Regions from separate parts of the Eubacterium sp. BL-380-WT-2B genome, predicted to be linked through region 1. Evidence: riboswitches for the same ligand, from Rfam matches in the RefSeq annotation. Region 1 holds a riboswitch; each other region holds the start of a gene.
What was found. A riboswitch is a leader RNA that binds a small molecule or an ion and turns the genes downstream of it on or off. The one in region 1 is predicted to bind molybdenum cofactor.

Region 1 (4,199 bases):
AAGGAGTGTGACGGTCCAGATCACCAGGGACAGGGCTCCCAGGATCAGGTTGTCATCGATGGCGTTCAGGCCGCCGTTGCCGGCAATGATCGACTTCATAACATACATCGGCGAGGTGCCGATATCACCGTAGACGACGCCAAGGGCTACAATGGCAGCGCCCAGGCTAACAGGAATTTCTGTCGATTTTTTTAAGTGTCTCATTTTAATCCTCTACTTTTCCTCTTGGTGTATTAAAAGACAACCTCCGTGTTGCAAAACACTGCGGACACGAATGTTTCGAATACTTATACCCTTTTATCGGAAAATTTATATATTTTTAACAAGAAATTTATGAAAAGTTATAAAGAAAATAGACCCGGCAGAAGCTGCCAGGTCTGCTGCAATTCCTTAACGGTCATACCAGAAGCCTTTGAACAGGGTGACACCCATTTCAAGAAGGAGCGCAAAAAGAATGATCGCCATGAAGTACAGGTTAAAATGGGTTAGAAAGCCTGTGACGGCTGCATTCGACAAGCTGCTGGAAATCGCTGCGATAAAAGCGCTGTTTAAAATCTGCTGATCAGACAGAAGGATCAGCGTCAGAGCTGCGCTCAGGACACCTGAGACCACTGTGACAATAGCCAGCCTTTTAGTGTAACGGCCTTCATAGAGTTTAAAGCTTTCATTCATAATGCCGAGGATCGTGAAGCCTGCGAAGACATACCATAGCTGGTGAATGCGGTCTACGTTAAACACAGGGATAAAAGGCTGATCTGCGCTGAATTTTGCGCAGATAATCTGAGGAGCGGCCAGAAAGATTACACAGAAGATCACAGAAAAAATGATGCCGGCGATGGGCTCTCCCTTTGGAATAACAGATTTTCTTTCTGGAACCGGGGGCAGACTGTCAAGCTCACTGCCGCCAAAATTAAGGGCGACATTTTTTCGTTCAAAGACCGCGAAAATAAAAGTAACCGCGCCAAAAGCAGCGATAAGGCCAGTGATCAGTGTACCAATCCATGAGAAAAGGGTAATGTACAGTGCCTCGTGACTGTCCGTGAAAAATGAGATAAATCCAGAAAGAACAAGCCCGAAGGTCACAGAAGCCAGAACGATGCCGGTAACCATTTTGTATTGGCTGTAATAGGCAGGGCCGATAAGGTGGTCGCGGCCTTCAGGCATATAGCTCATGGCCAGCTCTGACGGGGTTCCCAGCTCCGTGAGAATGACCCGGACATCACGGTCTTCAGGCATCAGACCATCGCACCGGGCCTCCAGCATATCTTCGATGAGCGAGTGCAGCTCTTTGTCAATATCGTTTCGCAGTCGGGCAGGCAGCCGCCTTGTAACCGCGTAGACATACCGATCAATCAGTTCGTTTTTCATTTTTATTCCTCCTCAAAAATCTGATTTATGCTGCTGACTGTTTTATCCCAATGCTGTTTTAACTGCCGGCAAATTTCATTGCCGAATTCAGTCGTCTGGTAGTACTTTCGCGGCTTTGGTCCGTCTGTCTGCCAGGAGCTTTCGAGAAGCTCCTGGCTTTCGAGGCGTCTGAGCAGCGGGTAGAGCGTATTTGCCTCTGCCGCGATACCCTTTTCATTGAGTGTGTTTACCAGATTGTAGCCGTACATGGGTATTTTCAGCTGGCTTAAAACACAGAGCACCAGTGTTCCCCGGCGCAGCTCTGATACCATACTTGACAAAACACTATCCTTTTCCAAATGACGGCCCTCCTTTATTTGCTGTTAATCACATTATAGTGTGTTATACACAGTATGTCAAGAAGATACAGTATTTTGTTTGAAAATGTCTGAAAGAAAAGGCTGGACTTCATGCTGGAAATGATTTATAATAAACGTAACATTGGTTTCAGTTTATCTGGAAGAAATAAACAAAAAAATAACCGCATTCGAGTCCAAAAGCCTAAAGGAAGTGAAGCCCCCATGGCCGGGGACCGATGAGTATATCTGGAAACGGATATGCTTTCCGTGTTTGAGAAGAATGCAGATGATTCCTGAAAATTTTCAGGGGCATATTTCGACACGGGAGAAGTATGCCCTTTTTTAATGATTTTTCAAAAGATGGTTATTTTATCCATGAGCTCCTGCTGCCTTTTGTCATTAAAAACAAAAGGCACTAATCTATATAATCTACCAAGTCAAAGGGCCGTCGCATCCTCGGCGGCCGTTTGAATCCTTTGCTGAATGGAGCAGGACCATGCGGTTCTGCTTTTTGTGTTTTGAAATATAAGTTATTTTTATATTTAACTTATAAAAATTTCTTAAAAATTAACGTTATAGCGATTTGATGCTATTTTATAATGTTTAAAATATAAAAATAAGGCTAAATAGGATAAAAATTTATACTTTTACAACGCTTGAAGTTATGATATAATTCTGAAATAAACATTCAGGAGGTGCGTGAAATGAATGGTTTTCTTTCTCCGGCGGAGATCGGAGAAGTGTGGGTTGGGAATGGTGTGAAAAAGGCCTCCCTCTCCATTGGTAAAATGCTGATTCTCGGCATTTTTGCAGGTATTTTTATTGGCTTTGGCGCCCATGGATTTTTACTGGCGACAGGAATTGGCAAAGGCGCCTTAAGCGAGGCTATGCTCGCTAAGTTTATTGGCGCTTCGGTATTCCCGGCAGGCTTGATGATGGTAATATTATGCGGCGCAGAGCTGTTTACAGGCAATAACCTGATGACACTGGCCCTGATGGATAAAAAAATTACCATCAAAGGGATGCTGACAAACTGGGTGGTTGTTTATATCGGCAATTTAATCGGATCGATTTTGTTGGCTTTTGTTTTGGCCAAAAGCGGTCTTTATGCAGACGCGGTGCTGGAAAAAGCGGTGGCCGTTGCACAGGCAAAGGCTGGGATGCCTTTTTCAACAGCGCTTATCCGCGGTATTCTATGTAATATGCTGGTTGTTTTAGCGTGCTGGATGCAGGCCGGCTCAAAGGATATGATCGGCAAAATCTTTGCGATCTGGTTTCCGATCATGCTTTTTGTTTTTGCGGGCTTTGAACATAGTGTTGCCAATATGACCTATATTCCTCTTGGAATTTTCCTGGGGGCAGATGTCAGCTGGGGGCAGATGTTTATCAACAATCTGCTGCCTGTCACACTCGGCAATATTATCGGCGGCGCCATAATCGTACCATGCGCTTACTATTATGCATACATTCGTAAAAATAACTAGAGAATGATAAAGGAATACCTTTATATATATAAGGGTATTCTTAATATAAATTTGAAAGCGGTTTACGTCTTCTGTTTTATCTGTGCTATAATGAATGAGAAAATTTAAATGTTTACAGGAGAAATGAAAATGCTGATTGGAAAAAACATAACCATTGGGATTACGGCATGTACGCCGGTTGACCAGATTCCTGGACTCATCCGGATGCTGCGAAATGAAAAAGCAGAGGTAAAGGTGATATTAACCCCGAATGCCCTTAATTTTATTACACCGCTTCCATTGCGGCGCGTGTCGGGGAATCCGGTTGAAATCGACCAGTTTGAGGAACCAAAGGTATGGGATCCTGAGCACAAAACCTCTGACCAGTCTGATTTGCTGCTGATCGCTCCAGCCTCGGCCAATACCATTGGCAAAGCGGCCAATGGCATAGCGGATAATTTACTGACGACGACCATTCTTTCCACCACAGCCCCCATTGTGTTTGCCAATAACATTAATCCGATGATGTACAGCAAGCCCAGTGTGCAGCGGAATATCCAGACTTTAAAGGAAGATGGCTGTATTTTTGTTGAAAACGGGGAGGGCAGAGCGCCCAACCGCATGCCGTCTAATGAACAGATTTTCCAGACGATCATCAAGGCATTGGAGAAAATGACAGAAATTTAGAAAATGGAAAAGTAGGGTAAAAAATTGTCTTTGTTGGAAACAGCATGGACAATTTTAAATAAAAGAGATAAAATGTAATAGGAAATATTTTCAGAATCAACTAAAAAAATAATCCAGTAAAACAGGAAATGTGGTGAAGCTATGAATGGATTAGTAAACTGGGCGGCAATTTCAGAATTAAGCCATCCGGCAGGCAAGGCGAGCCCAATGAACAGCGACCCTGCAAAAATGTGGGGCGCGGTTGCGCGTATGTACAATAAAATGGCACAGCTGGAAAGAGAGTACACACAGAATCAGCTGGACGCTTTGATTATTACAAAGGAAGATACAGTATTGGACGTGG
Region 2 (4,199 bases), on a different contig from region 1:
TTGGTGAGTTTTTCAATCGCGATTTGCATAAGGGTCTCCTACCATATATTTGTACAGGATCGAATTCGTGACAAAAGAGATGACCAGCAGAATAATGCCCATGGCGATGGAAACAGCGTATTCACCCATGTTATTGTTCATGGCAATAAAGGTGGTCATGACCCGTGTATAGTTTTTTATATTGCCGCCCACGATCATCACAGCACCGACCTCGGATACAGCCCGCCCGAAACCGGTGACCAGAGCGATCATGATGCTGGCCTTAAGCTCCCGGATCAGCAGGAAGAGAATATCCCGGCCGCCTGCCCCAAGGGTTTTACCCATGGTTACCACAACCTGGCCGTTGACAGTGGTGTCGTTAAACACAATGCCCATGATAATAGGCGTAACGAGGATCACCTGGGCGATGATCATGGCAGTGGGCGTGTACATGAGCTTTAAATGCCCTAACGGACCGGAGCGGGCGAGCACCAGTGAGGTGAACAGTCCAATGATGACCGGCGGAAAAGACATAAAAGTGTAAAGCAGCCGGGATACGATCCGCTTTCCCCTGAATTCCTTGATGCCGAGCAGGATGCCCAGTGGCACGCCGAGAACAGTGGAATAAATGGTGGAGGAGAAGGATACATACAAGGAAAGCCCGACAATCTGGTAAATTTCCGGGTCGCCGGAGATCAGAAGATGGAAGGCCTCAATGAAGCCATTGATAATATAATCCATAGGAAACCTCGTCAGTCTGTCAATTCAAAATCAGCGCCCGAAAAAACGGACGCTGACAAATTCTAAATTCAGTTAATGCTTATTTGCTGGCGTTTGGTACAAAGGTTGGTTCGCCGTTGATTTTATAATCAGCGATGGCCTTTTGCGCTTCGTCGCTTAAAATCCATTCCTGGAATTTTTTGGCGCCGTCGGTGTTCAGCTCAGCACTGACCTTGTCAGGGTTGACGACAATGACTCCGTACTGGTTATACAGGTTATCATCCTTTTCGACAACAACTTCAAGATCCAGATTATCCTTCATATTTAACCAGGTAGCGCGGTCAGACAGGGTATAGGCTAATTTTTCATTGGCCATTTTCAGGGTGTCGCCCATGCCAGAGCCGGATTCGATGTACCAGGGCTGTCCTGCAGGGGTAACGCCTGCTTTTTCCCACAGGCCCAGCTCCTTGGTATGGGTACCGGATTTGTCGCCTCTGGATACAAATTCAGACTGGGTTTCAGCAATGGTCTGGAAGGCTTTTACCGCGTCGTTTGGAGCGACTTCCTTCAGTTTTGCCGGGTCATCCTTACTGCCCAGAACAATGAAGTCATTGTACATAACGTCAAAACGTTCGATGCCATAGCCTTCCTTGACAAAATCCTCTTCCTGAGATTTTGCATGAACCAGAAGCACATCGGCTTCTCCGTTTTTGCCCATTTCAATGGCTTTACCCGTTCCGACGGCCACAACCTTTACGGCAATGCCGGTTTCCTCTTCAAACTTGGGCAGGAGCACATCAAGCAAACCGCTGTCCTGTGTGCTGGTGGTGGTGGCCATAATAATTTCACCGTTGGAGCCTGGCTCCAGCTTTTCGGTTTTAGCAGTATTGTTGTTGCTGCTGCATCCTGCCAGGCCGATGACCATGGTCATCGTCAACAGCGCGGCCAGAACCAGTGTTAATTTTTTTTTCATTTCTCTTCCTCCTTGATAATGAAAATTAAATATATAAAAGAATAATCTTCTATACCATTATAATTTGCGAGGAGGAAATAAACGCAGTGCGCACGTTTATCATCTATCCTTCTCACAATGGAAAGCACAGCCGTTTCCCGCTGCACTCTGACGATTTTGAATCCATGGATTGACTTTAGGATAAAAAATTCGGATAGATAAATCTTTAAAACGATTTCGATATGACTATTTTAACAGAAAATGGCGAAGAATTCAAGCGGCAGTACTAATTGACAAGGGCTGTCAGGCGTGCTAGGATTAATCTGTCAGAAGAACACAGGGATTAGAACAATATTGAGGAGTAAAAAATGAAGGAAATACATATTTGTATTGGCAGTGCCTGCCATGTCAAGGGTTCCTATCAGGTGGTACAGCGCTTCAAGGAGCTGGTGGCTGAACGGGGCCTCGAAAATGAAGTGGAGCTGATGGGTACCTTCTGTCTGGACGCCTGCAGCGACGGGGTGGCTGTCAAGGTTGACGATCATATTTATACGGTTAAGCCAGAGGGCGTTGACCAGCTGTTTGACCAGATAATGGAGGGAAATAATGGGTGTCATTAATTTTACCAGGGCGAGCTGCCGGAATTGTTATAAATGTATTCGATACTGTCCGGTAAAGGCCATTAAACTGATGGATAATCAGGCTCAGATCGTTGAGGATCTGTGCATTGGCTGCGGTAACTGTTTTCGGATTTGTCCCCAGAATGCCAAATATGTGGCCAGCGATGTGGACAGCATCAGGCAGTGGCTGGAGGAGGGACCGGTGGTTCTGAGTTTGGCGCCGTCCTTTCCCGCCGGGTTTAATACGGAAGACCCGCTGCAGGTACTGGGCGGGCTGCGGGCTCTGGGATTTACAGTGATTGAGGAGACTGCTATTGGGGCAGAGCAGGTCTCAAAATACTATGCCAAGGATTACTGGGGCACAAAACGCCATGTGATCACAACCTCCTGCCCGACGGTTAACATGATGATCGAAAAATATTATCCCGATGTGGTGGAATACCTGAGTGAGGTGGTATCTCCCATGACCGCTCACGGTATGATGCTGAAGGAAAGGTATCCCAACGCGAAAGTTGTGTTCGCAGGGCCCTGCATCTCAAAGAAGATGGAAGCCGTCGACGCTGCCAGTCCGATCATCGACGGCGTGCTGACCTTTGATGAGCTGGATGTGTGGTTTAAGGAAGAAGGGATTAATGTAGCCGATATGCCAGCAGGCAGCTTTGACGCGACGGGCTGTAACGTGGCGCGCTTCTATCCGCTGGCCGGAGGTGTGGAAAAGACCAGTGTACCAGGTGTGCAGGGCGTCCGGCGGGTCATAAAAATTGACGGCCTCAAAAACTGCCGTGACTTTCTGGATGATATCGGTAAGCTGGAGGGCCAGTACTGGATCGAAATGAACGCCTGCGTCGAGGGCTGTGTCAACGGCCCGGGTAATACCCACAGCCCTCTGGTCAAGTATGAGCGGATCGAGCGCGTGACAGATTACATTAATAATAATGCCCGGAAGGACCCGGAAACACCGGAGCAGGCACCAGATTTCAGCCGTGGCTTCGCTGTTGAGAAAAAGGACCCCTTTGCGGGTGTGCCGGAGGAAGCCATTGAAGAAATTCTGCGGCAGACAGGAAAATTCACCCCGAAAGACGAGCTGAACTGCGGTACCTGCGGTTATGACAGCTGCCGTGAAAAAGCCGCGGCGGTTTACTGCGGCATGGCAGAGCTGGACATGTGCCTGCCTTTTATGCGCAACCGCAACGAGGCCATCTCCAATTTAATTATCGCGTCGACGCCAAACGCCATCGCGGTGCTGGACAAGGATTTCAGGATCGTTGATTTTAACGGGGCAGCCGAAAAGCTGTTCAAGACCGCCAAAACCGATGTGCTGCACAAAAATTTCGTTGAAGTCTTTGACTACAACCCGTTCAAAAAGCTGGACAATGTCGAGGGCAATTATTACAGCGGACGGGGACTTTACGCCCGCGGCAATATCCATTTTATGGAAATTCTGACCTATATCCCGGGACAGAAGATGTACATGGGAATATTTGTGGACATCTCCAGAGAGATCAAAAAAGAACGGGCATATCAGAAGATGCAGGAAGAAACCCTGGATATGGCCCAGAAGGTCATCGACAAGCAGATGCGCGTCGCCCATGAAATCGCAGAGCTGCTGGGTGAAACCACTGCCGAGACCAAAGTTACGCTGACCCGGCTGCAAAAGGTTGTAGGAACAAGAGAGGAAGAGGAATAATGGCTTTTTTTGTCGATATTGCCCATGACAGCATCAATAAGCACCACCAGGAGCTGTGCGGCGATAATGTGGAAATCCGCATCAACGATGAGAGCGTGATCGTTGTTCTGGCCGACGGGCTTGGAAGCGGTGTGAAAGCCAATATCCTGGCGACCATGACCTCCACCATTGCGGCGACCATGCTGGAGGACAAGATGTCGCTCAAGGATGTGGTGGAAACGCTGGAGGCCACCCTCCCGGT
Region 3 (4,199 bases), on a different contig from region 1:
TTCCTGTTTTTTAACGGACATGGACAACTCTGGCGCACCGTGTTTTTCTGCCAGGCGGTACGAGCCCTGAGCCAGCTCAACACCAAAGCCTTCCATTTTTCCTGTGAGCTCTGTCAGATCAACCATGGCCTGTGCGTCGCCAAAGGGCAGCGGACGGCCAATTTCTTCCTCACTCAGAAGCCCCTTTTCGTAAAGCTCCATGGCACAGGCAATGGTAGAACCAAGTGTGATCGGGTCCATGCCATACTGGTTACAGAGGAAATTGGCTTTGCAGATAGCAGCCAGATCATTGACACCACAGTCTGCACCATAGGACCAGCCGGCCTCGTATTCTGGGCCTTCACCCATGGACTTAAACGGCCCGTCCGGGATTCTGGTCACGCGGCCGCAGCCAATGGAGCAGCCAAAGCAGCCCTTGTTTTTAACCAGATAAGAATCGACCAGCGCTTCACCAGAGGTATCATCTGCCTTATCATAGACACCGCCGTCACGCCAGTTGCGAAGCGGCAGGCCACCGACTTCGTTGATCATATTGACCAGAACCTCAGTGCCATAGGTCGGCAGTCCTCCACCCGTAACGGGGTGTTCCTTGAGCTTGGTACGGGCATCGGTCATCGCTGCCATAAAACCTTCAGGCCGCGCCACTGTTACCCCGCCGCTTCCGCGAACCACTACAGCCTTTAGCTTTTTGCTGCCCATCACAGCGCCCATACCACCACGGCCTGCTGCGCGGTGCTTGTCATTCATGATGGCAGAATACAGGCAGCCCTGTTCACCGGTCGGGCCAATACAGGCGACACGCGCGCCTTCTCCGCAAGCTTCCTCCAGTGCTTCGGTCGTTTCATAAACGTCCTTCCCCCAGAGGTCTGAGGCATCTCTGAGCTCCACTGTGTCGTCATTGATATACAGGTAAACCGGACGGTCACTCTGGTTTTCAAAAATAATTCCGTCATAGCCTGCAAATTTCAGTTCGGGGCCAAAATGACCGCCGGAGTTTGAAGCGCCGATGGTTCCTGTCAAAGGCGCCTTTGCCACGACCTCATACCGCCCGCTGCAGGAAGCAGCCGTACCGGTCAACGGTCCTGTCATAAAAATCATTTTATTATCCGGACCAAGCGGGTCTACCTGCGGGTCTACCTCGTCACAGAAATATTTTGTTCCCAGGCCACGCGCGCCAATAAAATCATGGGCGGCCTGCATGTTAAGCGGTTCCTTTTTGATGGTTCCTGCTTCCAGATCAACGCGGATTAATTGTCCCATCCATCCATTCATCGTTATCCCTCCAATCCATAAACGTCTTTCAGCTGATCCGCAATGGCCTTTTTACGTTCCATTTCAACCGCTTCGCCATAGACAATGGCGCCAGACGGACAAAACTTGGCACATTTTGGATCGCCGTCACACAGATCGCATTTAAACACTTTTCTCTTAACCGGATTAAAGCTGATGTTGCCGAGCGGGCAGGCGTTCATACACATTTTACACACGATACATTTTGCTTCATCCATAACAAATGCACCGTTTTCATTCCTTGAGATCGCGCCCACCGGACACACCTTCATGCAAGCTGGTTCCTCACATTGCATACACATCACAGGAATGGTTACGGCTGCTTTTTCATAATCCATCACTGTTACATTTGACAATGATGGATTAAATTCCTGATAGTGTCCAAAAGAACAGACCAGTTCGCAGGTTCTGCAGCTTATGCACTTTTCAGGTTTAATCATGAGTTGTTTGCTCATACGCTTCTGGATACTGCCGACGCAGTACCCTCACACCTCCTTTGTGGTAAGTTTACAAAATGAGAATCGCTTTGTGTCCTGGAATTCAGGAAAACACAAAGCCCGCAGAAATAGCTTTATACATAGTAAAAGCAGTTTCTACGGGCTCCTTTGCAAAGATGGCAGACAACAGGGTTGCCCCTGTTACCCATTGGCTGGAAAGGCCCCGGAAGGGTCTTTCCAGCTTCAGAGCAATTCTATTGTTATCATTATCATAGCACATTTTTAAATTCTTGTAAACGTCTTAAAATTTTCTAAAGATTTATTTTTTCTTTTTTATCAAATTTTTGTTTGACAAATATTTTTGTCAATGTTAAACTATTTTTGACAAGAATATTTGTCAAGATGACAAAAATCATATACAAAGGAGGCCTGAGCATGCCCCTCAAAAACCGATTAAAAGAGTTCCGGGCCCGAGATAAAATCAATCAGTCAGAGCTTGGTAAGCTGGCCGGTGTATCCAGGCAAACCATCAGTTTAATTGAACGCGGAGATTATTCTCCTTCCGTAACGCTGGCGCTTAAAATTGCCCGGATTTTTAATACCTCCGTTGAGGACATTTTTACCTATTCAGATGAGGAGGACTCAGAATGAACACGCACAAAAACCACCTGAAAGATTACAGAATCAAACAAAAGCTTACGCCCGCACAGCTTGGCGAGCTGGCTGGCGTATCCAGGCAAACCATCTTTTTGATCGAGGAAAACCTTTATTCTCCCTCTGTCCGGCTTGCCGCAAAATTCGCAGATATTTTCAATACTACCATCGATTCCCTTTTTACCCATACCCTCGAGGAGGAAAAATGACATGAAAGCAAAAGAAAGCAAACACATTTACCTGAAATTTTTTACCCTGATCATCATATGCGGCTTTTTAGGCGGGCTGGCTGGCTTCCTGCTGAACTATCCAGGCTTTGACATTGTCGATAGCGTACAGCTGCTTCAAAACAACATTCTGGACTACGGCCTATATATATCTTCTGCCGGTTCTGTTGTTTTAATGCTCATCACCGCTCTGTTTTACCTTTCCGCAAGAAATACCTACAGACAGCTGGAAACAAACGATTCGGATGCACTTTATGAAAAAGCCGACCACCTCTGTGATACAGGGATAATCTTTGGCAACATCACGCTGATTTTCACCTTTGCTTTTTACGGTATCAATGTCAGCGGCATACACAATAACAGCTCCACTTCCCTTTTATGGGCACTCGCGGCATTTTTACTGCCAGTTATCTTCTGCGTTATCTTCCAGATTCTCTTTGTGAATCTGACCAAAAAGATGAATCCGGAAAAACAGGGAAACCCGCTGGATTTAAATTTTAAAAAGATCTGGATGAACAGCAATGATGAGGCGGAAAAATTCATTCTCTACAAGGCTGCCTATAAAACCTTTCAAATTATGCAGATGGCCTTTCTCATTGTCATGGTGCTGCTCATGTTTGCGGCCCTGACCACCCCCATTGGCGCGTTTCCTTTTATGATCATTGGTATTTTATGGGGACTGCAGAGCACACTGTGCTGCATCTTTTCCATGAATCTTCAAAAAAGCAAAAAAATAGACAGTGATGACTGTTAAACCAAAAAGGAGGTGCGCCGAAACGGCGTACCTCCTTTTTATCAGGCCTTCACTGCGTTCTTAATGCTTAAATCCATCCATTTCCTGCGTTTCCAACGGACTAAAAACATGGCAGCTCTCAGGATTTCATCACAGGCCATGGCGATCCATATCCCGATCAGTCCCCACCCCAGTATAATGCCTAAAACATAACACAGAACCACCGATACAAACCATTGTGAGCCAATACCAAGGGCGATGGGAAACAGAATGTCATTGGCCGCCTGAAGTGAGCGGACCATCACCATATTTACCGCACGGCCAAGCTCCAGAAAAATATCAATGAACATCACCTGCTTACCGAGGGCAATAACTTCCGGGTCAGAGGTGAAAAAACCAAAAATCTGATCACTGAACACAAAGAGCAGAAGCGCCACGCAGAAGGATACCAGCACAGATGACCGGAGTGTGGCCTTTACACGCCTGTCCGCATTGTCATACTCCCTCGCTCCAATCATATAGCCCACTAAAACCTGGGAGGACTGGGAAATTGCATTGCTGTACAGATAAGTGATCATGGCAAACATCACCGCATACACACGAGTTGTAATGACCACCGCGCCGCAGAGATTCACAAATCCCATTGTCACTGTCTGGCTCAGCGTCCAGGAAAGTGTCTCACCACCCGAAGGGATCCCGATAAACAGAAGCCTTTTAAGCATGGCGGACGGGAAAGGCCGCAATGTTTTTAAGGACATTCCCGGTTTGATTTTTTTAACGAACAGGCAGACAACAATCACCACCCCAACAAGCTTGGCGATGTTGCTTGAGATGGCGGCTCCAGTTACACCAAGAGGT
Region 4 (4,199 bases), on a different contig from region 1:
TCATCCTCCGACAGGTTTTCAAAATATTTAACCAGCGCGCGGATCGAGTTTCCGTGGGCTACCAGCAGAACGCGTTTGCCCTCAAGCATATCCTTTTTTATCACATTTTCATAATAAGGGATAACGCGAGTGATCGTATCCTTCAGGCTTTCTGCCAAAGGCAGCTCGCTTTTTTCCACATTTCGATACTGCTCCTGCAGCTGTGGGTTTCTGGGGTCATCCGGTTCCAGAGCCGGTGGACGGACGTCAAAGGATCGGCGCCAGATTTTGACCTGTTCCTCTCCGTATTTCTCTGCTGTCTCGGCCTTATTCAGCCCTTGCAAGGCGCCATAATGGCGTTCGTTAAGCTTCCAGTCCTTTATGACTGGCAGCCAGGCCCGGTCCATGGTATCCAAAACCACGTTTAAGGTATCCACCGCTCTTTTTAAAAAAGAGGTGTAACAGATATCAAAATCGTAGTCCTTTCCTTTTAGCATATTGCCAGCGTCTGCGGCTTCTTTAATACCTTTATTCGATAAAATTACGTCCGTCCATCCTGTAAACAGGTTCAGGCGGTTCCATTCACTTTCACCATGTCTTAAAAGTACAAGCTTCATCTTTATCATCTCCAGTTCTTTTAAAATTTTATACCCAAAAATTTCTGGAAATTGCATATTTTTCAAAAATGATTCTTTTTTATACCCAATTATTTTTTACAACTAAGATTCATTCTCATCTTTATCTAAATTTTACTTTAGAATCAAGTTGAAGTCCCTGCTGTTATCAACTATAATTGACATACAGGCAATAAAACACCTGTTTGATGATAATAATATCTGAGAGGGAGAGCTAATATTATGAGATTAATTACCCGTTCTGATTTCGACGGCCTTGTCTGTGGCGCGCTGCTCAAGGAAGCCGGAATCATTGACCACTGGAAATTTGCCCATCCTAAAGACTTGCAGGATGGCCTGGTAGAGGTCAACGAAGATGACTGTCTGGCAAATGTCCCTTTTGTGGAGGGCTGCGGCCTTTGGTTTGACCATCATTCCAGTGAGTTTGAGCGCAACCAGCTTGAAGGCAAATATAAAGGTGAAAGCCGTATCACGCCATCCTGTGCGAGAATCATTTACGAATACTATGGCGGTGAGGAACGCTTTTCACATTTCAATGAAATGCTGGCCGCCGTCGACAAGGTGGACTCTGGCAATTTGACTATTGATGAAATTCAAAACCCGGAAGGCTGGATATTGATCGGTTTTCTGATGGACCCCAGAACCGGGCTTGGACGCTGGCGTAATTTTACCATCTCCAACTACCAGCTGATGGAAAAGCTCATTGATGCCTGCCGTACCATGTCCACTGATGAGATTCTAAACCTTTCCGACGTTCAGGAGCGTATCGAAGTTTATTTTGAGCAAACCGCCAAGTTTAAGGAAATGGTAAACAAATATACCCGAACCGACGGCGATGTCATCATCTCTGATCTGCGCGGCGTCGACCCTATTTATACGGGGAACCGTTTTCTTATTTACAGTATGTATCCAAAGCAGAATATTTCTGCCTGGATTGTCAGCGGCAAAGGTGGTCTGGGCTGTTCTGTGGCTGTTGGTTATTCGGTCTTAAACCGGACTTCCAACATTGACGTTGGCAGTTTAATGCTGAAATATGGCGGTGGCGGCCATAAGGCTGTCGGCACCTGTCAGTTTAAAGACGAGGAAATTGAAGCGAAGCTCCCTAAGCTGCTGGATGAGCTTGTGAATCCTCAATAAAAATCATCCATCTGCAACCCCGCTTCTGTCACAGGGAGCGGGGAGTTTTATTTTTCTTCTTTAAAACGTTATCAAACCGTGCTATAATGAATTTATATAACAAGCTCTGATGGACTTAACCTAAAAACGGATTGCCCAAAATCATTTGTTCATGGTTTTGCCACGATAGGGTACTGTTGGAAACGGCTTTACCTTCTGTATTTGAAAAGGAGTAAAAAAATGAGAAAAAAACTACTGTGCATGATTCTGGTCCTTACTTTAATTTTAAGTATGACTGCCTGCAGCCCAAAGCAGGAGGACTCGTCAGACAAAGCATCCGGCGAGATTAAAGTCACAGACGCCATCGGACGCGAGGTGACGCTTCCTGCACCAGCGACGAAGGTGGTGGGAACACACAATCCATCCTTAAATACTGCGGTTGTCATTGGCGGCGGTGGCAAATACATTGTCGGATTTGGAAATAAAGATATGGCCCGTGGCCTGTACGAGGAAGTAATCGACGGATATGACGACCTGCCGCAAATCGGTAAGGCCAAGGATATCAATATGGAAACAGTTATGGAGTTGGGCGCAGACCTCGCTATTCTGCCTGAACGTTTCGCCAATCAAGCCGACCAGTTCGCCGAAGTCAATGTCCCGGCAGTTGTTGCTCTCCCCAATGATGAAAGCTTCGACACAGTCACCAACTCTCTGAAAATTGTCGGAAAGGCTCTGGGTGAGGACAAACGCGCGGAAGAAATCACTTCCTTTATCGACGATAAAATCGCCGATGTCAGCAAAAAGGTGGGTTCAGCCTCTGAAAAACCGTCCATTTTATTTTTAGGCGGTTCCAGCCCTCTCACCGTTGCGCCCGACGCCATGATTCAGACCTATATTATCGAAAAGGCCGGCGGTACTAACGCAGTCAGCGGGGTCGATAAAAAAGGGGAGTTCGCCGATGTGAGCATTGAACAGATTGTCGGCTGGAATCCCGATATTATCTGGATACCCTCCTATGCTAAATACAAGGCCGACGATCTTCTGAACGACCCGGCCTGGAGCAGCATTAAAGCCGTACAGGATAAGGCCGTTTATGTCTTTCCATCCTCTCTGGAGCCGTGGGACTACCCCACCGCCTCCTCTGTACTGGGAGTCTGCTGGGCAGCTAATAATCTTCACGGTGATCTTTACAGCTCAGATGATTTTATGAAGGATGTCGATGCCTTCTATCAGATGGTCTACGGCAAAACCTTTACCAAGGAACAGCTTGGGCTTCAATAAGCATTGAGGTCTTCCGGGCTGGCGGGCTGTGCAATTGCCTGCCGGCCCTTTCATTTTATCTGCTATGAAGAACACAAAACATCGACATCTCATTATTGTACTGAGCACCATATTGCTCTCGCTCATGGTTATCGCCTGCTGCGTTGGGCGTTATACAGTTAACCCTCAGGATATGCTTTATGCCATCCAGACTAAAATGACAGGCGAGCCGGGGAATCTGGCCATGGAAAACGTCTTTTTTGTCATTCGGCTGCCCCGTGTCATTGCCGCAGTCAGCATTGGTGCGGTGCTTTCACTCTGCGGCGCGGTCTATCAGGGCATTTTTAAAAACCCACTGGTATCGCCGGACTTGCTCGGTGTCTCCAAGGGCGCCTGTGTAGGCGCGGCTTTTTCAATCCTGCTGGGCGGCGGTATGCTTGCGCGTCAGCTGTCTGCTTTTGCCTTCGGCATCATCGCCATGCTTATGACCATGACCTTTCCAAAGCTCCTGCGCAACCAGAGCAACCTTGTTCTGGTGCTTGCCGGTATCATCACCAGCGGCTTTATGGACTCAATTCTTGGACTTATGAAATTCACTTCTGAAAATGATACGGATCTCGCCGCCATTGTTTTCTGGCAAATGGGCAGTCTGGCCTCCATAAAGGTTCATGAAATTCTTTCTGTGCTGCCTGTGTTCGCTGTTGGCGCGTTTATCCTGCTGAGCCTCTCCTTTCGGATCAACATCCTTTCCTTTGGCGATATTGAAGCCCAGAGCCTTGGGGTTAACGTTAAAAAAATCCGATGGATCATCATCCTGATCGCCAGCCTGCTGACAGCCAGTGCGGTCTGTATCAGCGGAACCATTGCCTGGATTGGGCTGATCATGCCCCATCTCGCAAGGATGCTGGCCGGCTCCGACCATATTAAATCTCTCCCGGTAACCATGCTGATGGGTGGTATTTTTCTTCTTCTCATTGATACCATCGCCCGGACCGCCACCTCTCTGGAAATTCCGCTTTCGGTTTTGACAGGACTCATCGGCGCGCCCTTCTTTGCCTGGCTTTTATACCGGCAGAAAGCAAAGGTAAGCTGATGAAGATACAAATTGAAAAGTTGTCCTTCTCCTATGATGAAGCCGCTCCTCTGCTAAAAAGTATTGACTTTACCCTTAACGCTGGGCGGGTAATATCCATTCTGGGACCAAACGGA

Region 2: another riboswitch for molybdenum cofactor. It lies ahead of FYJ53_RS13510 (substrate-binding domain-containing protein); the one in region 1 lies ahead of FYJ53_RS02665 (formate/nitrite transporter family protein).
Region 3: another riboswitch for molybdenum cofactor. It lies ahead of FYJ53_RS08035 (4Fe-4S dicluster domain-containing protein); the one in region 1 lies ahead of FYJ53_RS02665 (formate/nitrite transporter family protein).
Region 4: another riboswitch for molybdenum cofactor. It lies ahead of FYJ53_RS16430 (ABC transporter substrate-binding protein); the one in region 1 lies ahead of FYJ53_RS02665 (formate/nitrite transporter family protein).

What each region holds. Positions count from the first base shown of each region.
Region 1 covers NZ_VUMP01000001.1:555,796-559,994, forward strand. The annotation lists gene FYJ53_RS02650 (KUP/HAK/KT family potassium transporter) at 1-204, opposite strand, end outside; gene FYJ53_RS02655 (hypothetical protein) at 391-1,368, opposite strand; gene FYJ53_RS02660 (PadR family transcriptional regulator) at 1,371-1,706, opposite strand; molybdenum cofactor riboswitch at 1,881-2,004, shown strand; gene FYJ53_RS02665 (formate/nitrite transporter family protein) at 2,411-3,190, shown strand; gene FYJ53_RS02670 (flavoprotein) at 3,320-3,856, shown strand; gene FYJ53_RS02675 (class I SAM-dependent methyltransferase) at 3,998-4,199, shown strand, end outside.
Region 2 covers NZ_VUMP01000006.1:233,356-237,554, reverse strand. The annotation lists gene FYJ53_RS13520 (ABC transporter ATP-binding protein) at 1-29, opposite strand, end outside; gene FYJ53_RS13515 (ABC transporter permease) at 13-720, opposite strand; gene FYJ53_RS13510 (substrate-binding domain-containing protein) at 800-1,672, opposite strand; molybdenum cofactor riboswitch at 1,762-1,879, opposite strand; gene FYJ53_RS13505 ((2Fe-2S) ferredoxin domain-containing protein) at 2,020-2,271, shown strand; gene FYJ53_RS13500 ([Fe-Fe] hydrogenase large subunit C-terminal domain-containing protein) at 2,258-3,958, shown strand; gene FYJ53_RS13495 (PP2C family protein-serine/threonine phosphatase) at 3,958-4,199, shown strand, end outside.
Region 3 covers NZ_VUMP01000003.1:400,851-405,049, reverse strand. The annotation lists gene FYJ53_RS08040 (aldehyde ferredoxin oxidoreductase family protein) at 1-1,272, opposite strand, end outside; gene FYJ53_RS08035 (4Fe-4S dicluster domain-containing protein) at 1,275-1,730, opposite strand; molybdenum cofactor riboswitch at 1,875-1,988, opposite strand; gene FYJ53_RS08030 (helix-turn-helix transcriptional regulator) at 2,163-2,378, shown strand; gene FYJ53_RS08025 (helix-turn-helix transcriptional regulator) at 2,375-2,590, shown strand; gene FYJ53_RS08020 (DUF3169 family protein) at 2,592-3,362, shown strand; gene FYJ53_RS08015 (MATE family efflux transporter) at 3,404-4,199, opposite strand, start outside.
Region 4 covers NZ_VUMP01000008.1:80,693-84,891, reverse strand. The annotation lists gene gpmA (2,3-diphosphoglycerate-dependent phosphoglycerate mutase) at 1-596, opposite strand, end outside; gene FYJ53_RS16435 (hypothetical protein) at 837-1,751, shown strand; molybdenum cofactor riboswitch at 1,844-1,979, shown strand; gene FYJ53_RS16430 (ABC transporter substrate-binding protein) at 1,971-3,011, shown strand; gene FYJ53_RS16425 (iron ABC transporter permease) at 3,076-4,083, shown strand; gene FYJ53_RS16420 (ABC transporter ATP-binding protein) at 4,083-4,199, shown strand, end outside.